DNA from 3 places in the Pseudomonas sp. FA117 genome. Region 2 is predicted to be linked to each of the others. Evidence: predicted binding sites of a transcription regulator. Region 2 holds the regulator's gene; each other region holds the start of a gene.
What was found. Region 2 encodes sigma-54, which starts transcription at its own class of promoters, with help from an activator protein. Its sites were predicted from a motif close to ANTGGCATNNANNTTGCTNT; they were not measured.

Region 1 (10,057 bases), 2.7 Mb from region 2:
CTAAAAAAAATAAAAACGCAAAATTCTTGAACTAGCAAAAAAAAACAACAAATACCTGCAACCATTCAAGAACGCACGCACATAAAAATGGATCACACCCTGAGTAACAAACTGCTGACCCTGAGAGCACAAAAGTATGCTTCATACCTTCTTGGAATTCAGTCTTATAAACTTAAACATTTACAACCAGAAGATTTCTCTTGGCATAGAGAAACGATCAATTACATGCACGCTCTCGCTGAGAAGGCAGATGGATGCTTACTGCCTCACCCGACGAAAGAAAATGAATTCATATCAGCCTTAACTGATGCCTCGAACATAAACAAAGAATTTGAATGCTGGATTTTCTTCGAAAATAGAATCGGCCTAAATTTTCACGGGTACGATTTTGGTGCGTTTCTAGGGAGTTTATTCAGACTCGACAAAACCTACAATGTTCAATTGGCCTTCACTGATCCGGATTTCATCATATCGCTGAGCGACGATGAGCACGCCATCGAAATGCACATCGTCAGGTCGGCTCTGCCATCAAAAGGTATTTGACTCATGGTGATGGTTCGCACCCTCTCTGTCCATTCATCGATGCGAAAAAAAGGCCAGCAGCATGAGCTACTATAGCGCAGGAAACAGAGAGTCATTCTCAATCTGTTGTTCAGCTTTTGCACCAAGCTTCAAGTCAGGCTGGATGACCGTAAACCTATCTTTAGACAGTCACCTGATCGGTGCAAAAGAAGAGATCACACAGATCGACACCTTCTTGAACATGATCAATGTCAAATTCGATAATTATGATCTCGATTACGCTGACTCCCTGAGAAACCTGGAAAAATCAACCGTGCTTTCCCAGGTTGAGCAAGGGTACGAGCACTCCCAAAACTGGATTGTTTCTACCAAAATTGGTGCGCTGTTCTTATCGCTGAACCTGACACCCTGCCTTGATGGCGATGTCGTGGTCCTGCTCATGCTTGAAACAACGGACCGGGTCATTTGGAGAGCTCATGACGATGACGTGGTACGAGAAATTTTCCTACCTCCTGGGTACGTAAAAAACACACTGAATGATGTGGCAAGTTTTTTCAGACTCCCAAAAAATCATGATTAATTCTTTCGAAACCACCTTGCTCGAGGCACTCGGGCTAGTCGCAGATTACGATCCAGAGTACGCACAATGGAACTGCAGGTTCTGCGCAGGGCCCCTCCGGTTGGAGTTGGTCTACTCACTGGACGGCACTGTTTCGACCTCTCTGTATCTGGACGACCGGCTTCTTGCATTCACCTACGCCACCGGGTTGCAATCTCTTTCGATTACCGAGGACGAAATTTTCTGCGATGTCGTGTCCGGAGCACTCAATCGAACACTCTGCATCGATACCAAAGAGCTGAAGGTAACGTGGCAGGACTGTTGATCCAACCTGTGGGAGCGGGTTTACCCGCGAAGCAAACACCGCGGTGCATGGCACCGGCTTTGCCGGTGTTCGCGGGGCAAGTCGCAGCGGCGAACCGCCGCTCCCACAGGTACTGCACAGGCCAGGCAGGAGCCCTACCTGCTAGGAAAAGCGAATCTCGACCTGCCCCCGTTCCATCCTCACCGGCCACACCCGCAACCGCTGCCCTGCATCCTCCAGACAACGCCCATCGCGCAAGCTGAAATGCTGCTTGTACAAAGGTGCCGCCACCACCAACTCGCCCTGCAGGCTGCCGACCAGCCCCCGGCCGATGACATTGGCCCCCGAACGCGGGTCGCGGTTGTCTACGGCGTACAGCGTTTGCACCTGACCGGGCAGGTAGAACAGCGCGACCTGCTCGCCCTCCAGCCACACCACCACGCCGGAATCGGCGACCAGGTCATCGGCGCGGCATACCGCCAGCCAGTTATCGTGTTGCGCTACAGCAGCATTGGACAGGCTCATCAGACGATCTCCTCGACAGTGGGAATCAGGTGCAAGGGTGCCGCAGGCCGGCGCTGTTCGCGCTCGCGCACGAAATGCACGTCCGGGTCCGGACGCTGGTCGTTGACGAAGGTGCGGAAGCGCTTGAGCTTCTCCGGGTCTTTCAGGGCGTTGGCCCACTCGCATTCATAACGGTCGACCACATGCTGCATCTGCGCCTCCAGCTCATCGGCAAGGTGCAGGCTGTCGTCGAGGATCACCGCCTTGAGGTAGTCCAGCCCGCCTTCGAGGCTTTCGCGCCACACCGAGGTGCGCTGCAGTTTGTCGGCGGTGCGGATGTAGAACATCAGCACGCGGTCGATGATGCGCACCAGGGTGTCGTCATCCAGGTCGGTGGCGAACAGCTCGGCGTGGCGTGGACGCATGCCACCGTTGCCGCAGACATAGAGGTTCCAGCCCTTCTCGGTGGCGATCACGCCGATGTCCTTGCTCTGCGCCTCGGCACACTCGCGGGTGCAGCCGGATACCGCGAACTTGAGCTTGTGCGGCGAACGCAGGCCCTTGTAGCGGTCTTCGATGCGCAAGGCCATGGCCACGCTGTCCTGCACGCCATAGCGGCACCAGGTGCTGCCGACACAGGATTTCACCGTGCGCGTCGACTTGCCGTAGGCGTGACCGGTTTCGAAGCCTGCCTCGATCAGCTCGCCCCAGATCAGCGGCAGCTCGTGCAACTGCGCGCCGAACAGGTCGATGCGCTGACCGCCGGTGATCTTGGTGTAGAGGTCGTATTTCTTCGCCACCTCGCCAATGACGATCAGCTTGTCCGGGGTGATCTCGCCACCGGGAATGCGCGGCACCACCGAGTAGGTGCCGTTCTTCTGCATGTTGGCCATGAAGGTGTCGTTGGTGTCCTGCAGCGGCACCAGCGAAGGGTCCATGATCGGTTGGTTCCAGCACGAGGCGAGGATCGAACCCACGGTCGGCTTGCAGATGTCGCAACCGACGTGGCCCTTGCCGTGACGCTCGAGCAATTCGTCGAAGCTGCGGATGCCCTCGACCCGCACCAGCGCATAGAGCTCCTGGCGGGTGTAGGCGAAGTGCTCGCACAGGCTCTTGTCGACCGTCACGCCACGGGCGGTCAGTTCGTGCTCGAACACCTGCTTGAGCAGCGCCGCGCAGCCGCCGCAACCGCTGGCCGCCTTGGTGCAGCCCTTGACTGCGGCAAGGTCCGCGCAGCCGCTGTCGATCGCTGCGCAGATCGCACCCTTGCTGACGTTGTGGCACGAACAGATGGTCGCGCTGGCGGGCAGTGCATCGGCACCGAGCGTGGGTGCCCCGCCGCTTTGCGGGAGGATCAGCGCAGCCGGATCCGCTGGCAGGGCAATGCCGTTCTGCACGTGCTGCAGCAGGGTGTCGTAGTAGCTGTTGTCGCCGACCAGTACCGCGCCGATCACCCGCTTGCCGCTGGCGTCGATCACCAGGCGCCGGTAGCAGGCGTTGGCTTCGTCGATGTAGCGGTAGCTGCGCGCTCCGGGGGTCGCACCATGGGCATCGCCGATCGAGCCGACATCCACGCCCAGCAGCTTGAGCTTGGTCGACATGTCGGCACCGGCGAACTCGGCGCTGGCCTCACCGACCAGCAGCGCAGCGAGGTTGCGCGCCATGCTGTAGCCGGGCGCGACCAGGCCGAACACACTGCCGTTCCATGAGGCGCATTCGCCGATGGCGAAGATCCGAGGATCGCTGGAGCGGCATTGGCCATCGATGACCACGCCGCCACGCGGAGCAATCTGCAACTCGCACGCACGCCCCAGCGCATCACGCGGGCGAATACCGGCAGAGAACACGATCAGGTCGGTTTCCAAGGTCTCGCCGCCGTCGAAATTCATGCGGTGGCGATACGCTTCTCCCGCATCGATCGACTGGGTGGCGCGGGACAGGTGCACGCCGACTCCCAAGGCCTCGATCTGCGCACGCAAGGCCGCGCCGCCTTCCTGATCGAGCTGCACCGGCATCAGCCGTGGCGCGAACTCCACCACATGGGCTTCCAGGCCCAGCGACTTGAGGGCATTGGCTGCCTCCAGCCCCAGCAGCCCACCGCCAACCACCACGCCACGCCGTGCCCCTGCCGCCGAGGCACGGATAGCGTCGAGATCGTCGAGGGTGCGGTAGACCAGGCAGGCGGTACCGCTGGAGCCCTCGATAGGTGGCACGAACGGGTAGGAGCCGGTGGCCAGCACCAGCTGGTCATAACCGTAGCGGCCCTGGGCGGTGACGACCTCGCCCAGCCCCCGGTCGATCTCCAGCACGGCTTCGTGCAGATGCAGGTGCACGCCGTGCTGAGCATGGTAGCCAGGCTCGCACAGGGCCAGCGTCTCGGCGCTGCTGTCGGCGAAGTATTCCGACAGGTGCACGCGGTCGTAGGCGCGCTGGCGCTCTTCGCCGAAGACCCGCACCTCGAAGCGCGCCAGCGCGCCGCGCTCGATCAGTTGCTCGACCAGGTGATGACCGACCATGCCGTTGCCGACGATGACCAGTCGCTCTCGTTGTCCGTCGTTCGCTGTTGCCTTCATCGCCGATCCTCGATCACGGTGTGCGGGGTGACCCGCAGCCAAGACAAAAAAAGGCGCCTGGAGCCGAAGCTCCAGGCGCCTTTGCCTGTACTCATCAGTGTGAGGCCCCTGTCGATCGCCGTTGATCAATGGGGCTGTGTTGTACATCCTGCAAAGCAGGGAGCGTGCCAAGGTTGCAGTCGCTGCCGCAGCCATCGCCGCACAGGCCTGCCGCTGCAGGGTCTGCAGCGTTGCGCAACCTGTGGCAGCGCGCTGGTCCCGCGATGGCGCCGTACGCTGCACCGCCTCAAGCCGGTGCAGCCCTCCCCATCCCGGTGCACTCAGTACACATCGCGCCGATAGCGCTTGCTCTTGCCCAACCCCTCGACATAATCAGCTGCTGCCTCGGCGCTCATCTGCCCGTGCTCGGCCACCACCTGGCGCAGCGCGGTATCGACATCCCTGGCCATGCGCTGCGCATCGCCGCAGACATAGACATAAGCCCCCGCCTCCAACCAGCGCCACAGCTCGGCGCCCTCTTCGAGCATGCGCTGCTGGACATAGAGCTTCTCGGCCTGGTCGCGCGAGAACGCGGTGCTCAGACGCAAGTGACCACTGGCCTGCCAGGCCTGCAGCTGCTCGCGGTAGTAGAAATCCAAAGCGGCGTGCTGCTCACCGAAGAACAGCCAGTTGTCACCCTTGGCAGCACGCGCTTCGCGTTCTTCGAGGAAGGCACGAAACGGTGCGATGCCGGTGCCGGGCCCAACCATGATCACTGGCGTGGCGTCATCCTCGGGCAAGCGGAAGTGCCGTGCGACCTGCGTAAAGATCGCCACGTCCAGGCCCTCGGCGCGGTCGGCGAGAAAACTCGAACTCACCCCCTTGCGCCGGCCGTGACGCACCGTGGAAACGGTCAGGTGCACCTGCTGCGGGTGCGCCTTCGGGCTGGAGCTGATCGAGTACAGCCGTGGCTGCAAGGGCTTGAGCAGCGTCAGCCATTGCGTGAGCGCCAGTTGCTGGGGGAAGGCATCCAGCACATCGGCCAACTGCCGCCCCCACAACCACGCCTTGAGCTGCGCCTTGTGCTCGGGTTGCAGCAACCTGCGCAACTCGCCGGCACCGGCCGCCTGACTGAACACCTGCAGTTGCTGCGCAGTGACCCGGGCAATCTCCAAGTGCCGCCGCATAGCTTCGGCCAGCGGCATGGCCGGCAGGTCGGGCAACTGCACCCGGGTCTGCCCGTCGAGGCCCATCAGCGCGAGCGTTTCCTCCACCAGCGCCGGGCAATTGTGCGGCCACACGCCCAGCGCATCGCCCGCCTCGTAGACCAGCCCGGTGCCCTGCAGGTCGAACACCACCTGGCGCGTTTCCTTGGTGGCACCGGGGGCATTCAGCACGCGATTCTCGATGATCGGTGCCAGGCAGGGCTGCAGTTTGCCGACCGTGCCCGCAGGCACGGACAGCACAGGTTCGCTGCTCGCCGAACCGAGCAACGGCAACAAGGCCTGCAGCCACGCGGTGAACGGCAGGTCGAAATCCGCTTCGCAGTCGACCCGCTCGAGCAGGCGCCGTGCGCCAAGTTCCGCCAGGCGCTGGTCGAGCTTGCGGCCGAAGCCGCAGAACTGGTCGTAGCTCGAATCGCCCAGGGCCAGCACCGCGAACGGCAACGCCGACCACTGATCGCCCTGTGCGCCCTGCAGCGCCTGCCAGAACGCCGAAGCGCAGTCAGGCGCATCGCCGTCACCAAAGGTGCTGGCGATCAGCAGTACGCTGGCAGCCCCGTGCAACTGAGCGGGGTCGACCGCGTCCATGCAACTCAGCTCGACGGCCAGCCCCGCCTCGCGCAGGTGCCCGGCACATCGCTCGGCAAGCGCCTCGCCATTGCCAGTCTGCGAAGCCCACAGCACCCGGTGCCGGGCCGTCTCGCTCGGCGCAGTGGCCACGGCCGCAGGCTGGGCGAACAGTCCGGCGATCAGGCCATCGACGAACAGCCGTCGTGCAGGCGCCAGCGGTGCACTGGACGGCAGGCTGGGCACGCCCTCGACACGCGCCTGCGCCAGGCCGAGCAGAAAGCCCTGCAGGTAGTGACGTTCCTCGTCGGCCAGGACGGGTGCGGGCAGGCGATCCAGACCCAGCAGGCGAGACAGGGTATCGGTGGGCATGGCAGCAGGCTCCGTTGGCATCGCGCCGGGCAGTTCGAGCGCGTCGATACGCTCGCCCGCCACCCGCTCCAGGCTCACGGCGCAATGCTTGAAGGCAGGTTGCAGGGAGGTCGGATCGACCGCATCGCAGGTCACGGCGTTGATCGCCAGTTGCTCGCCATACAGGTCGTTCCAGTGAAAGGGGGCGAAGCAGTTGCCGACCAGCACCCGCTCGCTGATGCGCGCAGGCAGCACGGCCTGGCCACGGCGCGAGTGGATCGCCACTTGGTCCTTGTCGGCGATGCCCAGGCGCCGGGCGTCTTCAGGGTGGATCTCGACGAAGGGGCCGGGCTCGAGCTTGTTCAGGCTCGGCACCTTGCCGGTCTTGGTCAGGGTGTGCCACTGGTGCTGCACACGACCCGTGTTGAGCACCAGCGGATAATCCGCGTCGGGCAACTCGGCCGGCGCCAGCCAGGGCCGGGCGAAGAAGCGCGCCTTGCCGCTGGCCGTGGGAAAGGCCAGCGCGGGTCGCTGGCCCTGGGCGTCGTGCAGCAGCGCCTGGCTGCTGCCGTCGTTGAGGTAGCGCAGCGGGCTGCGGTCGTCGCTGCGACCCGGCGCGCACGGCCACTGGCGCGGCTTGTCGCGCAGCTCGGCATAGCCGATGCCGCGCAGGTCATAGCCGGTGGCGGGGTTCCAGAAGTGGCGGATCTCGTCGTACACCGCCTCGGCATCGGCGTAGCTGAAGGCCTCGGCATAGCCCATGGCACAGGCGATACGGGCGATGATGCGCCAATCCTCCAGGCTTTCGCCGGGTGCTGCAACCGCACGCGGCATCAGGGTCAGGTTGCGCTCGCTGTTGATCATCACGCCCTCGCCTTCGGCCCACAGCGCGGCGGGCAGGAGGATGTCGGCATGGCGGTTGGTCTCGGTGTCGAGGAAGGCGTCCTGGGCGATCACCAGGTCTGCCTTGGCGAGGCCGTCGATCACCTGCTGGCGGTTGGCGACGCTGGCCACCGGGTTGCTGCAGATGATCCAGCAGGCCTTCACCTCGCCGCGCTTCATCTGCTCGAACAGCGCCACCGTGCCCTCGCCGCCTTCGCTGCGCAGGGTTCCCGGCGCCAGGCGCCATTGCTGCTCGACGAAGGCACGGTCGTCAGTCACCTGCGCCGAGCGCTGGCCCGGCAGGCCCGGGCCCATGTAGCCCATCTCACGCCCCCCCATGGCGTTGGGCTGGCCGGTCAGCGAGAACGGCCCGCTGCCGGGGCGGCAGATCGCGCCGGTGGCCAGGTGCAGGTTGCACAACGCGTTGCTGTGCCAGGTGCCGTGGATGCTCTGGTTCAGGCCCATGGTCCAGCAGCTCATCCACTCCGACGCACCGCCGATCCAGGCAGCCGCCTGGCGGATATCGGCCTCGGCAAGACCGGTCAGGGCCGCGACCCGCTCGGGAGGGTAATCGGCGAGAAACGCTGGCATGTCGTCCCAGCCCTCGGTGTGCCGGGCGATGAAATCGGCGTCTGTATGGCCATTCTCGTGCAGCAGGTAGAGCAAGCCGTTGAGCAGGGCCAGGTCGCTGCCCGGACGCACCTGCAGGAACAGGTCGGCCTTGTCGGCCGTGGCACTGCGCCGTGGGTCGACGACGATCAGCCGGGCCCCGGCCTTGACCCGGTCGAGCAGGCGCAGGAACAGGATCGGGTGACAGTCGGCCATGTTCGCGCCAATGACGAAGAACACCTCGGCGCGCTCGAAATCCTGGTAGCTGCCCGGCGGGCCATCGGCGCCCAGCGACTGCTTGTAGCCGCTGCCGGCACTGGCCATGCACAACCGCGAGTTGGACTCGATGTGGCGGGTACGGATGAAACCCTTGGCCAGCTTGTTGGCCAGGTACTGGGCCTCCAGCGACATCTGCCCGGACACATACAGCGCCACCGCATCCGGGCCGTGCTCATCGATGATCGCCCGCAGGCGCGCTGCCGACTGCACGATGGCCTCGTCCATGCCCGTGCGCACCGGCTGCTGGCTGCGCTGCTGACGCACGAAGGCGTGCTCCATGCGCCCGGCAGCCGTCAACGGCAGGTGCGCAGTCAGGCCCTTGGTGCACAGGCGCCCGAAGTTGCTCGGGTGCTGCTTGTCACCACTGACCTTGGTGACCTTGCCCTGCGCCACGGTCATGACAATGCCGCACCCGACCCCGCAATACGGGCAAACGCTGCGCACCTCGCTGCTGCTCATGGGTGGTCCCCCTGGAAATGCAAAAGGCGCCGGCTGCCCCGGCCTGCAGGGCAAGCGGGGCAACACGGCGCCTTTGTCGTGAAGATGTAGGGCCCCTCGGCGTTGAGGGGTCCGGATGCAGCTGGATCAGCAATTTGCGGGCCAGTTGGGCGATTGCGGCGGCCTTTGCCCCCTCCCACAGGCCGCGCAGCTTCCAGGGAGGGGTCCAGCCGCGAAAAGACCGACGCGATATCCGCCCCGTCTTGATGCCCCACGCACCAGAAGGTGACACATCGCCCAACCGACTATATGATTCGTATACGCTTCATATATCAGGAAGACTTCCCATGGGCATCGTCAAGATCTGCGACGACCTCCACGAAGACCTGCGCATCGCCAGCGCCGCCATGTCGCGCTCGATCAACGCCCAGGCCGAACACTGGATCCGCATCGGCATGCTCGCCGAACTGCACCCCCAGGCCACCTACCAGGAACTGCTGCGTCATCTGCTGCGCCAGGAGCAGGCCAACCTCAAGGAGCTGTTGCAATGAGCAAGGTGATACTCAAGGACGAAGCGCAACTGGCGCTGATGCGTCGCGCCGGGCAGTTGCTGGCGCAGGTGTTCGCCGACCTCGACGGCTTCATCCGCGCCGGGGTGACCACGATGCAGATCAACGACCGCGCCGAGGCGTTCATCGTCGAGCAACTCAAGGCGCGTCCGGCGAGCAAGGGTCAGTACGGCTTCCCCTATTCGCTGAACACCTCGGTGGACCAGGTGGTCTGCCATGGCATGCCGCGGGCCGACGAAGTGCTGCAGGAAGGCTCGATCATCAATGTGGACATCACTCTCGAACAGGGTGGCTACATCGCCGACTCATCGAAGATGTACTGCATCGGTACGATCAGTGAAGAAGCCCGGCGCCTGGTCGACACCACCTACGAGGCACTGTGCAAAGGTATCGAGCAGGTCCGCCCCGGCGCCACCCTGGGCGATATCGGCCACGCCATCCAGCAGTTCGCCGAGGCGGCAGGCTACAGCGTGGTGCGCGAGTACTGCGGTCATGGCATCGGCCAGCAGATGCACGAAGCGCCACAGGTGCTGCACTACGGCCAGCGGGGCATGGGCATGAAACTGCAGCCGGGGATGGTGTTCACCATCGAACCGATGATCAACCAGGGGACTCGTGGCACACGCACCCTGAAAGACGGCTGGACGGTGATCACCCGCGATGGCGGGCTGTCGGCGCAGTGGGAGCACACGGTCGCG
Region 2 (10,057 bases):
GATGGCGCAGCCGCCTGGCAGGGCGACTTCCGCCTCACCGAAACGCGCGACCATCGGGCCGAGCACCAGGATCGAGGCACGCATGGTCTTGACCAGTTCGTACGGTGCGACCAGGGTCTTGATGGTGCGTGGGTCGATCTCGACCGCCAGCTTTTCGTCGATCACAGGCTCGATGCCCATGCGCCCGAACAGCTCGATCATCGTGGTGATGTCGTGCAGGTGCGGCAAGTTGCCGACGGTCACCGGGCCATCGGCCAGCAGGGTGGCCGAGAGGATCGGCAGGGCCGCGTTCTTGGCCCCGGAAATGCGGATCTCGCCGTCAAGGCGCGCGCCGCCAGTAATAATCAGTTTGTCCATTGCAATCTCGCCGCCAACGTTGGCTCAGGTGCGCTCAGCCCAGGCTGCGCTGCTGAAAAATTTCATGGTTACCGCATGGATGCTGCCGTCGGCAATCCAGGGATTCAGGTGAGCATAGATCGCCTGCTGGCGCTTGACCGGGCTCTGGCCGGCCAGCTCGTCGCTGATCACGTTCAACTGGAAGTTGCAGCCTTCGCCTTCAACTTCGACCCGGGTTCCCGGCAGTTTTTCTTCAAGGAAGCTCTTAACTTCTACGGCCTGCATGCTCAACCTCAATCGGCGCCCAGTGCGCGCGGGTCGGCCATCATACAAAAAAGCCCCTCGCCTGCGAAGCCCATGCAAGGACGCGCTGACCGAGGGGCCTTTGATTTCTGCCGGACCATCAGCCCGCCAGCACTTCATCGAGGTCGTAGACCCCGGCGATTTCCCGCATGTCGGCGGGCATGTCACGCACTTCCCAGGCCTTGCCGGCCGCCTGGGCATCGCGCATGAAGGCCAGCAGCAACGACAACCCGACACTGCTGGACTTGCTCACTGCCGAACAGTCGAGCACCAGCCGCTGCTCGGCACTGGCGGCGATCAGTGCCTTGCCCTGCTTGCGCAGGGCCGGGCCGCTGCGGTAGTCGAGCACGCCGGCCAGACGCAGGACGCCCGGCTCGGCCATGCTTACACCCACCTCGCTCATTTGACTTCCTTTTCCGGCGAACTGTCGGCGGTCTGCTTGGCCTTTTCCACTTCGCCAGCCCAGCCGTCGATGGTCTTGTCGAGGTTGTTGCCGTTGCGGTTCATCGCATCGGCGAACTGATCGCGGAACAGCTTGCCGATGTTGATACCGTTGACGATGACGTTGCGTACCTTCCACTCGCCGCCGATGTTTTCCAGGGTGTACTGCACAGGGTAGACGGCACCGTTGTTGCCCGAGACCTTCATGCCCACCGAGGCGCGCTTGCCATCATCCGGCTTCGCCGGATCGACGGTGATGCCCTGGTTGTCGTATTCGAGCAGTGCGTTGCCGTAGAACTGGAACAGGCTGCGGCGGAAGTTCTCCTGGAAGCGCTGCATCTGCTCGGGCGTAGCCCGGCGCGAGTACTTGACGGTCATGATGCTCTTGGAAATGCCATCGGCATCGACCACCGGGCCCAGGATGCGGTTGAGCGCATCGTAGAACGCATTCGGATTGGACCGATACTGCTGCTTGTTGGCCTTGAGGTCGTTGAGCAGCTCAGTGGTGGTGCCCTGGACCACGTCGCGGGGAGACTGCCCCGGCGCCGCCAGGGCCATCAGGGGGAAGGCCGCCAGCAGGACCAGCAGGCCACGTCGCAGGATCGAAATCATGGAAACTCCTCAATTAGCTGGTTGGGCTTCTTTCGGTTCCTTGCCAACGGAGTTGAGCAGGAACTTGCCAATCAGATCTTCCAGCACCAGGGCAGACTGGGTGTCGTGGATGGTGCTGCCTTCCTTGAGCACTGCATCCTCCCCCCCCACGCTGATGCCGATGTACTTCTCGCCGAGCAACCCGGCGGTCAGGATCGAGGCAGTGGAATCGGTCGGCAGGTTGTCGACCGACTTGTCCAACTGCAGCGTGACCCGACCGGTGTAGGAGTCGCGGTCCAGATCGATGGCCGTGACCTTGCCGATGGTCACACCGGCCATGGTCACTTTAGCTCTGACAGTCAAACCGGCGATATTGTCGAAGTACGCATAAACTTTATAGGTGTCGCTGCTCGGGCTGGCCGACAATCCGCTGACACGCAGGGCCAGGAGCAACAGCGCCAGGATCCCGGCCAGGAGGAACAGGCCGACACCGATTTCCAGGGTGCGGTTTTGCATCAGAAATCTCCAAACATCAAGGCGGTCAGAATAAAGTCCAGACCCAGGACTGCCAACGAGGCGTAGACCACGGTCCTGGTGGTGGCACGACTGATCCCCTCTGAGGTGGGTTCGCAGTCATAGCCCTGGAATACGGCGATCCAGGTGACGACGAAGGCAAACACCAGGCTCTTGACCAGCCCGTTGATCACGTCGTCGCTGAAAGAGACGCTGTTCTGCATGTTGGCCCAGAACGAGCCCTCGTAGACCCCCAGCCAGTCCACGGCCACCCACGAGCCACCCCAGATGCCGACCACGCTGAAGATCAGCGCCAGCAGCGGCAGCGAGATGAAACCAGCCCACAGGCGTGGGGCGACGATGTACTTGAGCGGGTCGACACCGATCATCTCGAGGCTCGAGAGCTGCTCGGTCGATTTCATGTTGCCGATCTCGGCGGTCAGCGCCGAACCGGCACGCCCGGCGAACAGCAATGCAGTCACCACCGGACCCAGCTCGCGCAGCAGGGTCAGGGCGACCATCTGTCCGACGGCCTGCTCGGAACCGTATTTGGTGAGGATGCTGTAGCCCTGCAGGGCCAGCACCATGCCGATGAACATCCCCGAGACCACGATGATCGCCAGCGACAGCACGCCCACCGAGTAGAGCTGCCGGGTCAGCAGTTGGAAGCCGCCACCGATGCCGCCACGCCCGGCCAGGGCATGGAACAGGAACAGCGACGAGCGCCCAAGTACGGCCAGCACATCGATGGCGGCGCGACCGAACAGGCGAATGCGTTCGAGTATGGATTTTCTGCGCATCAACGCGCTCCCAGCAGGTCGGCGCGGTAGTCTGGCGCAGGAAAGTGGAATGGCACCGGGCCGTCCGGGTCGCCCTTCATGAACTGGCGGATGCGCGGGTTGTCCGAGCCCATCAGTTCATCCGGCGTCCCCTGCCCCAGTACCTGGCCATCGCCGACAACATAGATGTAGTCGGCGATGCTTGCGGTTTCGGCCAGATCGTGGGAAACCACGATGCTGGTGATGCCCAGCGCGTCGTTGAGCAGGCGGATCAGCCGGACCAGCACGCCCATGGCGATCGGGTCCTGGCCAACGAAAGGCTCGTCGTACATGAGGATCTGCGGGTCCAGCGCGATTGCCCGGGCCAGCGCGACGCGGCGCTTCATGCCGCCGGACAGCTCGTCCGGCATCAGGTCGATGGCACCGCGCAGGCCGACGGCCTGCAGCTTCATCAGGACGATGTCGCGGATCATCTCATCGGACAGCTGCGTGTGTACGCGCAGCGGAAAGGCCACGTTCTCGAAGACGTCCAGGTCGGTGAACAGTGCGCCGCTCTGGAACAGCACGCCCATCTGCTTGCGGGCATCGAACAGGTCGCTGCGCGACAGTGCCGGCAGGTTCTGCCCGCCGACCCAGACTTCGCCGGCGGAGGGGCGCAACTGCGCGCCCATCAGGCGCAGCAGAGTTGTCTTGCCGCACCCGGAAGGCCCCATGATGCCGGTGACCTTGCCTCGCGGGATGCGGATGTCGACATCGCTGAAAATGCTGCGCGAACCGCGTTTGAAGGTTACCCCCTTCAACTCGACCGCGTAGGCGCTATCCGAACTCATCTGGACTCCTTGCAATGCAGCCTCGCCTACATGGACGCCTGCCCTCATCATGAAGGCACACGCGTCCCTGGCGGAGCGAATAGCGGCGAACTATAGCACCGCGCAAAGGCGTCCCCAAGGCCATTTCCCGGTGTCGTTCAGGCACCGGACAGCTAATATTGCAACTTCCTACGACAACTCGAAGGTGAGGGTTTCACACATTGTCGCTATAATCGGCGCCTTTTCATCAGGCATTGCTTTTTCGACATGAGCCAATCCAGCGAGCTGATCCAATCCGCCCAGCGCACCCTGCGCCTGGAACTCGAGGCCGTAGAGGGCCTGCGGGCCCGTATCGACGACAATTTCGTCAAGGCCTGCGAGCTGATCCTGGCCAGCAAGGGGCGGGTCGTGGTGGTCGGCATGGGCAAGTCCGGCCATATCGGCAACAAGATCGCCGCCACCCTCGCCAGCACCGGAACCCCCTCGTTCTTCGTGCACCCGGCCGAGGCCAGCCATGGCGACATGGGCATGATCACCCGTGACGACGTCATTCTCGCCCTGTCCAACTCCGGCAGCACCGCCGAGATCGTCACCCTGCTGCCGCTGATCAAGCGCCTGGGCATCCAGATGATCAGCCTTACCGGCAAACCGGATTCGCCCCTGGCACAGGCCGCCGAGGTCAACCTGGACGCCAGTGTCGCCCAGGAAGCCTGCCCGCTGAACCTGGCGCCCACCTCGTCCACCACTGCGGCGCTGGTCCTGGGCGATGCCCTGGCCATCGCACTGCTCGAGGCGCGCGGCTTCACCGCCGAGGACTTCGCCTTCTCGCACCCTGGCGGTGCACTGGGCCGACGCCTGCTGCTGAAGGTCGAGAACGTCATGCACACCGGCGACGAACTGCCCCAGGTAACGCGTGGCACGCTGCTCAAGGATGCATTGCTGGAAATGTCGCGCAAGGGCCTTGGCATGACCGTGGTCATGGAACAGGATGGCCGCCTGGCCGGAGTCTTCACCGACGGCGACCTGCGCCGCAGCCTCGACCGCAACATCGATGTGCACAAGACCCTCATCGACGAGGTGATGACCGTCCATGGCAAGACCGCGCGCGCCGAAATGCTCGCCGCCGAAGCCCTCAAGATCATGGAAGACCACAAGATCAGCGCGCTGGTGGTGGTCGACGACCAGGACCGCCCGACCGGCGCCCTGAACATGCACGACCTGCTGCGTGCCGGAGTGATGTAAATGACCCACGACCTGCTGCAACGCGCCAAGGCCATCAAGCTGGCCGTGTTCGACGTCGACGGCGTGCTGACCGACGGCCGCCTGTACTTCCTCGAAGACGGCAGCGAATTCAAGACCTTCAACACCCTCGACGGCCACGGCATCAAGATGCTCATGGCCTCGGGCGTGACCACGGCGATCATCAGCGGGCGCAAGACCCCGGTGGTCGAGCGCCGGGCCCGCAACCTGGGCATCCCGCACCTGTTCCAGGGGCGCGAGGACAAGCTCGTGGTGCTCGACGGCCTGCTCGCCGAACTGGGCCTGAGCCACGAGCAGGTCGCCTACCTGGGCGACGACCTGCCCGACCTGCCGGTGATCCGCAGGGTCGGCCTGGGCATGGCGGTGGCCAACGCGGCGGCATTCGTGCGCCAGCACGCCCACGGCGTCACCCAGGCCCGCGGCGGCGAAGGCGCAGCCCGCGAGTTCTGTGAACTGATCATGCAGGCCCAGGGTACCCTGGACGCTGCCAACGCCCATTACCTGTAGGCCTCGCCATGCTCAGCAAGAAACTTCGAAATGCCGTGCTGCTGGCTGTCATCGCCGCACTGCTGGTGGCCGTCGGCTACTGGAACATCAGCCCCGAAAGCTTCCTCGACAAGCCCGTGGCGCAGGTCGACGAGAGCGCCATCGACTACTATGCGATCAATGCCCACAGCGTGCAGTTCCTGCCGGACGGCCGACTGCAGTACGAAATGACCGCCGACAAGGTCGAGCACCTCAAGGCCAGCGAGGTCACCCTGGTGACCACGCCCGACATGCACATCTACCGCGGCACCGCGTTCCCCTGGCATGTGCAGAGCGTGCGCGCCGAGGTCAACCCGGACGGTACCGAGGTCGAACTGATCGACAATGTGCGGATCGCCCGCACCGACGAAAAACAGCGCGACACCCTCATCACCAGCTCGCGCATGACGGTGTTCCCGCAGAAGCAATATGCGCAGACCGATCAAGCCGTTAGAATCGACGGCGCCGGTGGCACGACTACGGGCGTAGGAATGAAAGCGTATTTGGAAGACGGCAGGATGGACCTGCTGTCCAACGTAAGAGGACAGTATGAGGCTCGTTAAAACCCTCCCCCTTTTGCTCAGCCTGAGCGCAGCACTGGGAAGCGCGAGCGCCTTGGCCCTGCCGAACGACCGTGACCAGCCGATCCGCATCCAGGCGGACAACGCGCACCTGGACGACAAGCAGGGCGTTGCCACCTACACCGGCGATGTGATCATCACCCAGGGCTCGATGATGATCAAAGGCAACACCGTGACCATGACCCGTGCCGCCTCCGGCGACATCGACGTGGTGACCTCGGTGGGCAACCTGGCCTACTTCGAGCAGCAGCAGAGTGCCGCCAAGCCCGACAAGATGAAAGGCTGGGCCGTCACCATCCAGTACCAGGCGCAGAAGGATATCGTCATCCTCACCGACCGCGCCAAGGTCGAGAACGAAGGCAACACCACCGAAGGCGAGAAGATCGTCTACAACACCAAGACCCAGGTGGCTACCGCCGGTCGTGGTGGCAACGTGACTGCACCTCGTCAGCGTATCGACATGGTGATCCAACCGAAGAAAAAGGCCGAGTAAATGGCAACCCTCAAAGCCCAGCACCTGGCCAAGAGCTACAAGGGCCGCCAGGTCGTACGCGACGTCAGCCTGTCGATCGACAGCGGCCAGATCGTCGGCCTGCTCGGCCCCAACGGCGCCGGCAAGACCACCTGCTTCTACATGATCGTGGGGCTGGTGCAGGCCGATCAGGGCCGCGTGCTCATCGACAGCCATGATGTCAGCCACCAGCCCATGCACGGCCGTGCCCAGGCCGGCATCGGCTACCTGCCGCAGGAAGCCTCGATCTTCCGCAAGCTGTCGGTGGCCGACAACATCATGGCCATTCTCGAGACCCGCAAGGATCTCGACCGCGACGGGCGGCGCAAGGAACTGGAAAGCCTGCTGCAGGAATTCCACATCAGCCATATCCGCGACAACCTCGGCATGAGCCTGTCCGGTGGTGAGCGCCGCCGCGTGGAAATCGCCCGCGCCCTCGCCACCTCGCCGAAGTTCATCCTGCTGGACGAACCCTTCGCCGGTGTCGACCCGATCTCGGTCGGCGACATCAAGCAGATCATCCACCACCTCAAGGCCAAGGGCATCGGTGTACTGATCACCGACCACAACGTGCGCGAGACCCTCGACATCTGTGAGACCGCCTACATCGTCAACGATGGTCAACTGATCGCCGAAGGCGATGCCGAGACCATCCTGGCCAACCAGCTGGTCAAGGAAGTCTACCTGGGCCACGAGTTCCGACTCTGACGACCGGGGACCTGCCTGGAGCATTGGAAAAGCCTGCCGAAAGGGGCTTAAGTGTTACAGTGCTCTAGGCAAACGCTACAATTTCAGGCATATAACTTGCTTAAGATTTGGCGCTCCGGCGCCCTGTAGTGGATGGCGCATGCGCGCCGGCGAACAAGGTATTAAGCCCCAGCCATGAAACCATCGCTCGTCCTAAAAATGGGCCAGCAACTGACGATGACCCCGCAGTTGCAACAGGCCATCCGTCTGCTCCAGCTCTCGACCCTGGACCTCCAGCAGGAAATCCAGGAAGCGCTGGAATCCAATCCGATGCTCGAACGCCAGGAAGACGGCGACGACTTCGACAACAGCGATCCGATGGCCGAGAACGGCGAAAGCAAGCCTGCCACCGAATCCCAGGACAGCAGCTTCCAGGAAACCACCGCCAGCACGGAAACCCTCGAAGAAGGCGAATGGAGCGAGCGCATCCCCAACGAACTGCCGGTCGACACGGCCTGGGAAGACATCTACCAGACCAGCGCCAGCAGCCTGCCGAGCAATGACGACGACGAGTGGGACTTCACCACCCGCACCTCGGTCGGCGAAAGCCTGCAGAGTCACCTGCTGTGGCAGCTCAACCTGGCACCGATGTCCGACACCGACCGGCTGATCGCCGTCACGCTAATCGACAGCATCAACGACCAGGGCTACCTGGAAGACAGCCTCGAAGAGATCTGCGCAGGTTTCGACCCGGAACTGGACATCGAACTGGATGAGGTCGAAGCGGTACTGCACCGTATCCAGCAGTTCGAGCCCGCCGGCGTCGGTGCGCGCCACCTGGGCGAGTGCCTGCTGCTGCAACTGCGCCAACTGCCGGCCAGCGTGCCGTGGATGGCCGAGGCCCAAAGCCTGGTCACCGACTACATCGACCTGCTCGGCAGCCGCGACTACAGCCAGTTGATGCGGCGCATGAAGCTCAAGGAAGACGAACTGCGCCAGGTCATCGAACTGGTCCAGAGCCTGAACCCGCGCCCGGGCTCGCAGATCGAGTCCAGCGAACCTGAATACGTGGTGCCCGACGTCATCGTGCGCAAGGACAGCGACCGTTGGCTGGTCGAGCTGAACCAGGAGGCGGTGCCGCGCCTGCGGGTCAATCCGCAGTACGCAGGTTTCGTGCGCCGCGCCGACACCAGCGCCGACAACACCTTCATGCGCAACCAGTTGCAGGAGGCGCGCTGGTTCATCAAGAGCCTGCAGAGCCGCAACGAGACGCTGATGAAGGTCGCCACACAGATCGTCGAGCACCAGCGCGGCTTTCTCGACCACGGCGACGAAGCCATGAAGCCGCTGGTCCTGCATGACATCGCCGAGGCGGTGGGCATGCACGAGTCGACCATCTCCCGGGTCACCACGCAGAAATACATGCACACCCCGCGTGGCATCTACGAATTGAAATACTTTTTCTCGAGCCACGTGAGCACCGCCGAAGGCGGCGAATGCTCGTCCACGGCGATTCGCGCGATCATCAAGAAACTGGTGGCCGCGGAAAATCAGAAAAAGCCATTGAGTGACAGCAAGATCGCTGGTTTACTGGAGGCACAAGGCATCCAGGTAGCCCGTCGCACCGTCGCCAAATACCGCGAATCGCTAGGCATCGCACCGTCGAGCGAACGCAAGCGACTGATGTAGCCCCCGGATGTGCCACAGCGTTTCAGTGGCAGGTGCAATACCTGCCTCTTATATGCACGGGCAACAAAGGAGAAGCTGTATGCAAGTCAACATCAGTGGACACCATGTAGAAGTCACCGAACCGCTGCGTGAGTACGTACTCGAGAAACTCGCTCGCGTGGAGGGTCACTTCGACAAGATCACCAACGTGCAGGTCATCCTGAAGGTCGAGAAGCTGCAGCAGAAGGTCGAGGCCACGCTGCAGATTCCCGGCGGCGAAGTGGTCGCCAACGCGGAACACGAAGACATGTATGCAGCGATCGACGCCCTGGCAGACAAGCTCGACCGCCAATTGAAAAAACACAAGGAAAAACAGCAAAGCCTGCTGCAAGGTGCAGCTGCCCGCTGATCCCCCTCATCCATGATCCGACTTGAAACCATCCTGACCCCCGGCCGTTCCCTCGTGAACGTGCCGGGCGGCAGCAAGAAGCGCGCCCTGGAAAAGGTCGCCAACCTCATTGCCGAGCAAGTACCTGAGCTTGCGATGCAAGACGTCTTCGAAAAGCTCATCGCTCGCGAAAAACTGGGCTCCACCGGCTTCGGCAATGGCATCGCCATTCCCCACTGCCGCCTGGAAGGCTGTACCGCCCCCGTCAGCGCCCTGCTGCATCTGGACGCCCCGATCGACTACGACGCCATCGACGGCGCCCCGGTTGACCTGCTGTTCGTGCTGCTGGTCCCGGAAGCGGCCACCGACGCCCACCTCGAACTGCTGCGCCAGATCGCCAGCATGCTCGATCGCAAGGAAGTCCGTGATCGACTGCGTGCCGCCGACAGCAGCGAAGCCCTCTACCAGGTAGTCCTGGACGCACAGAACGAGCACTGAACATGCGCCTGATCATCGTCAGCGGCCGGTCCGGCTCCGGCAAGAGCACCGCGCTCGATGTGCTGGAAGACAACGGCTACTACTGCATCGACAACCTGCCCGCCGGGTTGCTGCCGCAGCTGGCGGAAAATGCGCTGATCAACACCGAACTGCTGCAACCGAAGGTT
Region 3 (10,057 bases), 650 kb from region 2:
TGGATACCCATGTCCAGCACGTTGCCGGTGTTGTTCACGTCACCCTGGGTGAACTGCTGCGACACGGCCGCCAGGCGCACACCGTTGCCCACCTGGTTCTGACCGACGCCCAGGCGGTTGGCACCGGCATAGACGTCGGCGAACTCGGCACGCGAGGACTTGAAGCCGGTGGTGTTGACGTTGGCGATGTTGTTGCCGGTGACGTCCAGTTGCTTGTTGGCTGCGTAGAGACCGCTAAGGCCGATATTGAAAGACATGCGTTGCTCCTTCTGCCGAACAGTCCGGCCTTAGATTCCGATGGTTTGTACTTTGGAGATGCCGACCTTGCCGATACCCGCCAGGTTGAGCATCATCTCGCCGCCGGTACCGCCGACGGTGACACTGGTGACGGTGGCCGGCAGCAGCGTGTACATCTCCTGGGCCTTGCCATCGACGGTGGTGGTCGCGGTGAAGGTGTAGTTGCCCGCAGCGACTTTCTCGCCCTTGTCGTTGGTGCCGTCCCAGATGAAGTCGGCTGTGCCCTTCTTCTGCTCGCCCAGCTGGAGGGTCTTGACGACGTTGCCGTCCTTGTCCTTGATCGTGATCTTGCCGCTCTCGATGTTCTGCGGCACCACGACCTGGCCGTTGAAGCTCTTGCTCGGATCGACCAGGGCCTTGTCGTTCTGCACGATCACCGAGCGACCGACCAGCGACGAAGCCTGCAGCGCCTGGGACGAACCCAATGCACCGGTAATGGCATTGACCGACTGGTTGAGGGTCTGGATGCCTTCCAGGCTGCTGAACTGCGCCAGCTGGGCGACGAACTCGCCGTTGTCCTGCGGGTCGAGCGGGTTCTGGTGCTGCATCTGGGTGACCAGCAACTGCAGGAACGCATCCTTGCCCAGCGCGTTCTTGTCGGTCGGCTCGCTGGTGGGCTTCTTGGTGCCGTTGCTCACACCGGAATTGGCGAGCACATCATTAACATTGACTGCCATGCTTTGCGCTCCTCAATCACTGACCCAGGGTCAGCACCTTCTGCATCATGGTCTTGGCGGTGTTCATCAGCTCGGCGTTGGTCTGGAACGCACGGCTGGCGGAGATCATGTCAGCCATCTCCTCGACCACGTTGACGTTCGGGTAGTAGACGTAGCCGTCCTTGTTCGCCGCCGGGTGATTGGGCTCGTAGCGGGCTTCCAGATTGCTCTGGTCCTCGATGATGCCCTTGACCTGCACGCCCTGCCCGGCCTGGCCCTGGTCGTCGAACAGCGACTGGCCGGCACCGTTCTGGGCCTGCTCGAAGGTGGTGGCGAACACCGGATGGCGCGCACGATAGGTCTGGTCGATGCTCGACGAGACGGTCTCGGCGTTGGCGATGTTCGAGGCGACGGTGTTCAGGCGCGTGTTCTGCGCACTCATGCCGCTACCGGCGATATTGAAGACACTGGCAAGGGACATGGTCACTCTCCGCGCAGGGCCGATACCAGCCCTTTGAATTTACTGTTGAGCAAGGTGAAGCTGGCCTGGAAGTCGATGGCGTTCTGCGCGTAGTTCGACTGCTCGATCTGGGCATCAACGGTGTTCTGGTCGATCGACGGCTGCATCGGCGTGCGGTACTTGAGGCTGTCGTCGCCCATGGCCAGGCCTTCGGCCTCGATGTGATGGCCGTTGGTGCGGGTCAGCGAGATACGCCCGTTGCTTTGTTTGTCTGCCTCGGCGGCAAGCACCGAGGAAAAGTCCATGTCACGCGCCTTGTAGTTGGGCGTGTCGGCGTTGGCGATGTTGTTGGCCAGCACCTCGGCGCGCTGGGCGCGAAAGCCCAGTGCCTGTTCATGGATGCCGAGGGCCTTGTCGAAGCTGATGCTCATGTCGGGGAACCTTCGAAGGTTGACCAGCGTTGCGTTGCTCAAGCTTTAGCAAGGGCTGTGCCAACACCCGCAAGCCCAGCAATACCGGGCATCGGCTACATAACGAAACGGCGCCCATGCCAGAAAAGCGGCAAAGTGCTTCCGCCTGATGACGGGGGAGCGGCAATTGCCGAGCGGCAAAAGCGGCAATCCAAAAAATTGACGTCAACGCGATAGTGTTATTTTGCCACTATCCGGCGTAGGATTCGCACCCGCGCAGAGATGTGGCATGAAGCCACGGTTTACGGTTTCAGGGTCAGCATGGATGCGCACCGTCCTCATCGCCTTCCAAGGAAGAAACCGTGCCCTCGCTGAACTACCGCAAGACCCTGCTTGCCCTGGCCATCGCTGCCAGCGCCCTGCCCGCCCACGGCCAGACCGTCCAGCTGACCGATGCAGGCTTCAGCTCCAGCCACCAGAACTACGCAAATGGGCTCGAGTTCGGCGGCAGCTTCACCAATATCTCCCGCAGCGCGATCGTGCTCGACGACGCCAAGGTACAGGGCGGCCTGACCTTCAACAGCCCGATCAACGACAACGACCGCACCACCGTTGACATGGTCAATCGCAGCGATGCCCTTACCCTGCGCAACAGCCAGGTGACCGGCGACCTGGTGAACCAGGCGTTCGTCAGGAGCACCAGCCTCGATGGCAATGCGCTGAAAATCAGCAATACCACCGTCGATGGCAGCCTGGTCAACCAGGGCACGCTGCAGGCCGGCACCGGTATCGGCATCGTGAACCGACGAGAGGCCTACGGCATCAACCTGGCCAGCGCCCCCGGCCGATCGACGCTGATCAAGGGTGACCTGGTCAATGCCCAGGACGCCAAGGTCCGCGCCTATGGCTACAACGCGATCACCCTCAACCTGGCCGGTGCCACCGTGCAGGGCAAGATCATCAACCGCGGCGCCATCGAAAGCAGCGGCCCCAACGCCATCAGCGTCAACGCCACTTCGCGCGGCGGCGCCGCCGGCATGCCAACCCGCCTGGACAGCATCGGAAACTACGGCAACATCGTCGCCAGCGATACCAACAGCCAGGCCATCGCGCTCGACGGTGCAACCCTGACCACCAACCTCGGAAGACACATCGACAACCGTGGCTCGATCTACGCCATGAGCGGCACCGGCATTCGCATCGGCGATGTAGCGTTCGACGCCCCCGGCCAGCAACCTGGTTATCGCGACCACGGCGACCTGAACATCTTCAACAGCGGCACCATCATGGCCCAGGTCGCCATCGACGCCAGCCACAGCAATCGGCCGGTCGAGCTCATCCTGCGCGAGGGCAGCCAGATCACCGGCATGCTCGACGGATTGAGCAACATCGAGGTCGAGGGCAACAGCGAGTTCCAGTCCCATTATCTGCCCCACACCACCCCGGACATCCGCCTCAAGCCCGACGGCTGGATCGACGTCGGCTACCTGGGCGATGATACCCGCGCAACCCTGTCACTGACCGCAACCCGCACCGTGATCGACGGCAACCTGTCGATCGCCGGCAACTCGGCGCTGGGCCTGGAACTGTCCAGCGAAACCGACCCGAGCGTGGCGGTACTCAAGGTCAGCGGCACCAGCAGGTTCGAGCAAGGCTCACGCATCGCCCTGCACGCCGACGAGGAGGACTTCCAGCCGTCCGGCTCGCGCTACCTGCTGGTCGAAGCCGGCCAGGTGCAACTGGTCGATACCGCCGGCCACAGCCTGGACCCCAACGGTATCCAGGTCACCAGCACCTCGGCACTGTTGCGCGTGCAGAGCAGCGCGGTGGAAGACAACAAGGTCTACGCACAGGTCACCACCAAGCCGGCCGAAGAAGTCACGGAAATCGTCAAGGAAGGTGGCGGCAACGGCAATGCCCAGGGCGCGATCGGCAACGCCATCGACAACGGCCTGCTGGCGCAACTGCCCAAGGGCGACCCGCTGCTGGCCTACGCCGCCAACGCCGACCAGGCTCAGGTCGCGAGACTGGCCCGCCAGCTGGCACCCGAGGTCAACGGCGGTGCACGCCAGGCGGCCACGGGCAGCCAGCGCATGATCGGCAACGCCATCAGCAGCCGCGCCAGCAACCTGCGTGGTGCCTCGTCGGGGGAAGGCTTCAGCCAGGCCGGCGTGTGGATTCAATCGCTGTACAGTGACGCCACCCAGAGCACCCGCGACGGCGTGGCGGGTTACAACGCCTATAGTCGCGGCATTGCCGTCGGCGCCGATGGCAAGCTCGACGACCAGCTCACCCTGGGCCTGGCGTACAGCTTCCTGGACACTGACGTCAACGGCAGCAGTGGCAACAAGACGTCGGTAGAGAGCCATGCCTTCACCCTGTACAGCGCCTACACGCTGGGCAATTACTTCGTCGACGCCAGCCTGACCTACGGCTTCGGCGACAACGAAGGCAAGCGCGAGATCGCCGACACCCGCGCCAAGGCCGACTACGACAGCAAGCAATTGGCGGCCAACCTGGTAGGCGGCTACACCTGGCGCCTCGACCCGCACCTGCTGGTCGAACCGCGCGTGGCCGCCCGCTACAGCCGCGTCGACATTGATGGGTACCGCGAGAAGGGTTCGTCTGCGGCGCTGAAGGTCGAAGACGAACGCTACGAAACCCTGGAACTCGGCGCCGGTGTGCGGGTGGCAGGCAGCTATGCCGTGGGCGTCGGCAGGCTGGAGCCGCAGCTCAAGCTGATGGCCTACCACGACTTCGCCGCCGACCAGACCAACAGCACCTCGACCTTCCTGCTCGGCAACACTCCGTTCGTGACCCAAGGTGCGAGCGCGGTGCGCAACAGCTACGAAGCGGGTATCGGTGCCGACTACAAGCTGGGTGCGGTGACCCTCGGGGTCAACTATGACTACGTGGGCAAATCGGACTTCAATGCCGATGTGTTCTCGGCGAAGGTGCGCTACGACTTCTGATCGCAACCTCGATCGATCCTGGCCTTGCTGACTGGACACACGAGCAACGGCCAGGCCCGAAAACGAAAAGGCCGGTATCTCTCGATACCGGCCTTTTCATTCACTTGGCCTGATAGATGATTCCCGGGCTGCACTGAACCATCTGGTAATGATCCGGCAACCCATTCAGCGCCTCAGAAGCCCCCAGGAACAGATACCCGCCCGGCTTGAGCGTCGAGTGGATCCGCATGAGGATGTCCTTCTTCACCTGCGCCGAGAAGTAGATCAGCACGTTGCGGCAGAACACGATGTCGAACTTGCCCAGCGCTGCATAACTGTCGAGCAGGTTGAACGAGCGAAACTCGACACGGCTGCGAATCGCCGGTTTCACGGCCCAACGACCCGCCCCCTTGGGGTCGAAGTAGCGCTGCAGGCGCTCCTGCGACAAGCCGCGGGCAATGGCCAGGCTGTCGTACTCGCCCGTCTTGCAGTTGTTGAGCATCGCACCCGACAGGTCGGTGGCAACGATCTGCGCCCCCATCTTCAACTGCCCCAGGTTGCTGCGCTCGAACTCGTCGATCGCCATCGAGATCGAGTACGGCTCCTGCCCCGACGAACAGGCCGCCGACCACATGCGCAGGCGCTGGCCGGGGTTGTTGCGGATGAATTCGGGAATCACCTTGTTCTTCAGCACTTCGAACGGGTAGGTGTCGCGAAACCACAGGGTCTCGTTGGTGGTCATGGCATCGACCACCTGCTCGCGCAGGCCGCTGCGTGGCTGGGTCTGGATACGCTGCACCAGCTCGCCCAGGCTCTTGATGCCCTGTTGCTCCATCAGCTTGTTGAGACGGCTGGACACCAGATACTGCTTATTTTCGCCCAGCAGGATGCCACAGGCTTTCTCCAGGAAGACCCGGAACTGTTCGAAATCCAAATTACCCGTAGACAATGCTGCCGCCTCTTTTCAATCACTTGCGCCGGGAGCAAGGCCCCCGGCCGTTTCAATGCGTCGCCTTGATCCGGTCGACCACGCGCTGGGCCAGGTCGTCCGGCTTGAACTTGGCCAGGAAGTCGTCAGCGCCGACCTTCTTGACCATCGCCTGGTTGAACACACCCGATAGCGAAGTATGCAGGACGATGTGCAGTTTTTGCATGCGCGGATCGCTGCGAATCTCTGCCGTGAGGGTATAGCCGTCCATTTCCGGCATTTCAATGTCGGAGATCATCATCAGGAACTCTTCTTCCGGACGCTTGCCCTCGTCCACCAGCTTGCGCAGGTAGTCCAGGGCCTGGCGTCCGTCGTTGAGCGCCACCACCTCCACGCCGACGGTCTGCAGGCAACGGCTGACCTGCTTGCGCGCCACCGACGAATCGTCGACGGTCAGTACCCGCAGCAGCACCGCCTTGTCCTGCACCTCGGCATCCACCACACCGGCGGACACCGACTCCGACGACGGCGCCACTTCGGCGAGCACCTTCTCCACGTCGACGATCTCGACCATGCGGTTATCCACCCGGGTGACCGCGGTCAGGTAGTGATCGCGACCGGTGCCCTTGGGTGGCGGATGGATCTCTTCCCAGTTCATGTTGACGATGCGCTCGACCGAATGCACCAGGAAACCCTGGGTCTTGGTGTTGTACTCGGTAATGATCACGAAACTGTTACGGGTCTCTTCCTTGAGACTCGGCAGACCGGTCGCCATCGACAGGTCGAGAATAGGGATGGTCGCCCCCCGAATGTTCGCCACACCGCGCACCACCGGATGGGACTTGGGCAACAGGGTCAGCTCCGGGCACTGCAGCACTTCCCGAACCTTGAACACGTTGATGCCGTAGAGTTGATCGCCATTGAGACGGAACAACAGCAGTTCCAGGCGATTCTGTCCAACCAGTTGCGTGCGCTGGTTGACCGAATCCATAACGCCAGCCATGCCAGACTCCTTCTATTTTTCTGCTCGCTTGCCAACAAGTCGGCACGGGCTTTGCTTTTTTGAGCGTATGTATACGAAAACGACATTTTTCCGACGACCGACGCGCCTGCTGGCCATCCCCCTGGCCATCGCATGCCTGTTCGCATCCGGCGCTCGCACGCTGGCGGATTCGTTTACCTTGCCTGAACAGCTTATCGGTGTCACCCAAGGGTTTCTTGAATTCGCCGTCGAAGACTACATGACCAAGACCCAGACCGTGGGTCGCTACGACATCCAGGTCAACAACCTCGATCCACGCCTGCGCATGCCGCTGTGCAGCCAGCAGCTGGACGCTTCGCTGGAAAGCCCCGCGCAACCGCTGGGACGGGTGACGGTGCGGGTGCGCTGCGATGGCGCTTCTCCCTGGACGGTGTTCGTGCCGGCGCAGGTCAAGCTGTTTCGCGACGTGGTGGTGATGACCCGCCCGCTCAAGCGTGAGAGCGTGATCGGCGAAGGCGATGTGGCCCTGCGTGAACGCGACGTCAGCAGCCTCGGCCAGGGTTTTCTGAGCGAGCTTGACCAGGCCGTGGGCATGAAACTGCTGCGTCCGACCACGCTCGACCAGGTTCTGACCCTGCAGCAACTGGAGCAGGCGGATGTGATTCGCAAGGGCGACCACGTGGTGATCACCGCGCGCAGCGGCGGCCTGAGCGTGCGCATGCCGGGCGAAGCCCTGAGCAAGGGCGGCCTGACCGAGCAGATCCGCGTGCGCAACCTCAACTCGCAACGCGTGGTCAAGGCCACGGTGGTCGGGCCGGGGCAGGTCGAAGTGGCCATGTAGGCTGCAACAGCCGCCGACAGTCCATCGTCGGCGAAACACACAATGCAAGGCCCGGGACTGGCGGCGAGGAACCGCTTTTCCTAAACTGTGTCAGAAATCGGGATATGCGGGTTTGCTGACGGACGGCAGAACATTTGTGCCTAAAGTTTGTTTCGGGTTGGCCGAAACAAAGGCAAGCGTCCTATTCACCCAGAGGTTTCTGATCATGGTCATCGACTTCAGTCGTTTGAATAACTCTCCGTCCGTCACGGGCGGCGTTCGCGGCACCGCCGCATCCGGCAGCACCGAAAAACCCGGTGTGGCCAGCGATGCAGGCAAGCCAGCCAGCGTCAGCGGAGAGGCGGTACACCTCAGTCAAGAGGCACAGCAGTTGCAGAAGATCAGCGACAAGCTGCGCGATCAACCAGCCGTCGACAGCGCCCGCGTGGCCCAGTTGAAGCAGGCGATCGCAGACGGCAGCTACCAGGTCGATGCCGGCCGGATCGCCAGCAAACTGCTAGATTTCGAAGCACAGCGCTAACCTGACGGTGCGCTGACTTCCAGGACGCCAGAGCCAAGAGCCAGCCATGCACGACACCACACTGCTGCAACTGATCGAAGACGACATCGCGCCGACCCAGGAACTGCTCGACCTTCTCCAGAAGGAAACGGTCGCCCTGCACGGTCGGGACATGCTGGTGCTGGAGAACATCCTCGCCCGCAAGCAATCGCTGATCGTTTTGCTCGAGCAGCAGGGCATGCGGCGCAATTACCTGCTCACCGAGCTCGGCCTCAGTGCCGACCGCGCAGGGGTACAAGCCGTTGCTGCGCAATCGCCGAACGGCGAGATCATCCTGCAGCAACTCGATGCGCTCACCCAGCTGATGGACACCTGCCAGAAGGTCAACGAGACCAACGGCCGGGTCATCCAGGTGCAGCAACATGCCACGGCCAACCAGATCAGAATCCTCAACGGCGGCGATTCTCCGTCGCTGTACGACAGCCGTGGCACCACCTCCCCCATGGACAAGCCCCGGGCAATCAGCCAGGTGTGATTATTCCTGTTCAAGGCACGGAACATACTGGCAAAATGCCTTTACTTGCGTGTGTCGTTTTTGCCTGGAGATTGATTACCCGTGTTCAATGAATCCGATGCTCCTCAGCCGCCAAAGGTGCTGACCACCCCTTTGGAGATTTCGGCGAACCTGCGCCAGCTGATGGAGAGCCACGATCCGCTGATCATCAGCTTCCACGAACGCAGCCAGCGCTTCCAGAGTTACGTGGTCCACGTAGACCGCGACAGCAACATGCTGGCGCTGGACGAAATGATCCCGCGTGACGGCGAGAAATTCATCGAGAACGGCGAACCCTTCCGCGTCGAGGGCTTTCACGACGGCGTACGCATCGCCTGGGAATGCGACACTGCACTGACCATCGGCGAAGTCGATGGCCACCGCTGCTACCGCGGCCCGCTGCCTGCCGAAATGACCTATCACCAGCGCCGCAACGCTTTCCGCGCCGCGCTGAAGCTGTCGCAACTGGTCGACATCATGCTCGACGGCACTCACCTCAAGGGCAACGGTGCGCTGCGCGGCAAGCTGCTGGACGTCTCCGCCACCGGCTGCAAGCTGCGCTTCGAAGGCAATGTCGAAGAACGCCTGCAACTGGGCCAGGTGTACGAGCGGTTCAAGGCCGCCAACCCGCTGGGCCTTGCCGACGTCATGGTGGAGTTGCGCCACCTGCACTTCGAAGAGCGCATCAACACCACCTTCGCCGGTGTGCGCTTCCACAATCTGAACGGGCAGAGCCAGCGCAAGATCGAAAGCTTCGTGTATCAGTTGCAGCGCGAAGCGCGGCGGTTCGATAAAGACGACTACTGATCGTCCTGCGAGAATGAAAAACGCCACCGATCGGTGTAATGCTGTTCACTTAAGCATTTGAGTCCAAGCCGGGGTTTCTAGAAAATCCGATACCAGCCCTCTGGTATCGGATTTTTTATGCCCATTCAGCAGCAGTTGCTCGACCTCGGCGATCTCTTCAACTTCTCTGACCTCAGCACTTTTACCCAGAACATCCCTGTTGAGTGGGTTGCCAGTGCGCTTAATCTTTCGACACAAGCCACCATCCGGAGGCGCCGCTTGCCGAGCGATCAGGTGCTTTGGTTGGTGCTGGGCATGGCCTTGTTCCGTGATGAACCTGTGCACGAGGTGGCCAGACGCCTGAATATCTGTGCCCAAGGATTGGCTTCTGATCAGTTGTTAGCGCGCAGCGGCGTGACTGAGGCGCGTAAACGGCTGGGTGCCGACCCAGTCGAGTCGCTGTTCCGCCAGACTGCCAAGCAGTGGGGCTGCGAGCGATACGAAGGTGATGACTGGGGTGGCCTACAAGTGTTCGCGGTGGACGGCGCATTGATGCGAACGCCTGACTCACCTGAGTTGCGAGAGCATTTTGGCTCAGGCAACACCGGCACCGAGCGCCAGACACCGTTCCCGATGCTGCGCCTCGTTGCGCTGATGAATGTGCGCTCCCATGTGATCCTCGACGCCCAGCTCA

Region 1: a site for sigma-54 is predicted at 4,615-4,634, ahead of nirB (nitrite reductase large subunit NirB). Genes of this name have one in related genera too.
Region 3: a site for sigma-54 is predicted at 1,890-1,909, ahead of flgB (flagellar basal body rod protein FlgB). Genes of this name have one in related genera too.

The regions. Positions count from the first base shown of each region.
Region 1 is NZ_CM170675.1:1,553,017-1,563,073, reverse strand. Features, by position in the region: gene AC1TXO_RS07360 (hypothetical protein) at 1-30, shown strand, start outside; gene AC1TXO_RS07355 (hypothetical protein) at 88-543, shown strand; gene AC1TXO_RS07350 (Imm42 family immunity protein) at 605-1,102, shown strand; gene nirD (nitrite reductase small subunit NirD) at 1,548-1,910, opposite strand; gene nirB (nitrite reductase large subunit NirB) at 1,910-4,462, opposite strand; gene AC1TXO_RS07335 (bifunctional nitrate reductase/sulfite reductase flavoprotein subunit alpha) at 4,783-8,811, opposite strand; gene AC1TXO_RS07330 (ParD-like family protein) at 9,138-9,341, shown strand; gene map (type I methionyl aminopeptidase) at 9,338-10,057, shown strand, end outside.
Region 2 is NZ_CM170675.1:4,740,868-4,750,924, forward strand. Features, by position in the region: gene murA (UDP-N-acetylglucosamine 1-carboxyvinyltransferase) at 1-357, opposite strand, end outside; gene AC1TXO_RS21895 (BolA family protein) at 382-621, opposite strand; gene AC1TXO_RS21900 (STAS domain-containing protein) at 740-1,042, opposite strand; gene AC1TXO_RS21905 (MlaC/ttg2D family ABC transporter substrate-binding protein) at 1,039-1,692, opposite strand; gene mlaD (outer membrane lipid asymmetry maintenance protein MlaD) at 1,702-2,187, opposite strand; gene mlaE (lipid asymmetry maintenance ABC transporter permease subunit MlaE) at 2,187-2,984, opposite strand; gene AC1TXO_RS21920 (ATP-binding cassette domain-containing protein) at 2,984-3,793, opposite strand; gene AC1TXO_RS21925 (KpsF/GutQ family sugar-phosphate isomerase) at 4,040-5,014, shown strand; gene AC1TXO_RS21930 (KdsC family phosphatase) at 5,015-5,539, shown strand; gene lptC (LPS export ABC transporter periplasmic protein LptC) at 5,548-6,120, shown strand; gene lptA (lipopolysaccharide transport periplasmic protein LptA) at 6,107-6,631, shown strand; gene lptB (LPS export ABC transporter ATP-binding protein) at 6,632-7,357, shown strand; gene AC1TXO_RS21950 (RNA polymerase factor sigma-54) at 7,532-9,025, shown strand; gene hpf (ribosome hibernation-promoting factor, HPF/YfiA family) at 9,105-9,413, shown strand; gene ptsN (PTS IIA-like nitrogen regulatory protein PtsN) at 9,426-9,890, shown strand; gene rapZ (RNase adapter RapZ) at 9,893-10,057, shown strand, end outside.
Region 3 is NZ_CM170675.1:4,093,873-4,103,929, forward strand. Features, by position in the region: gene flgE (flagellar hook protein FlgE) at 1-257, opposite strand, end outside; gene flgD (flagellar hook assembly protein FlgD) at 288-974, opposite strand; gene flgC (flagellar basal body rod protein FlgC) at 991-1,434, opposite strand; gene flgB (flagellar basal body rod protein FlgB) at 1,437-1,844, opposite strand; gene AC1TXO_RS18940 (autotransporter family protein) at 2,186-4,795, shown strand; gene cheR (protein-glutamate O-methyltransferase CheR) at 4,896-5,723, opposite strand; gene AC1TXO_RS18950 (chemotaxis protein CheV) at 5,776-6,705, opposite strand; gene flgA (flagellar basal body P-ring formation chaperone FlgA) at 6,773-7,525, shown strand; gene flgM (flagellar biosynthesis anti-sigma factor FlgM) at 7,731-8,045, shown strand; gene AC1TXO_RS18965 (flagella synthesis protein FlgN) at 8,092-8,559, shown strand; gene AC1TXO_RS18970 (flagellar brake protein) at 8,641-9,384, shown strand; gene AC1TXO_RS18975 (IS4 family transposase) at 9,502-10,057, shown strand, end outside.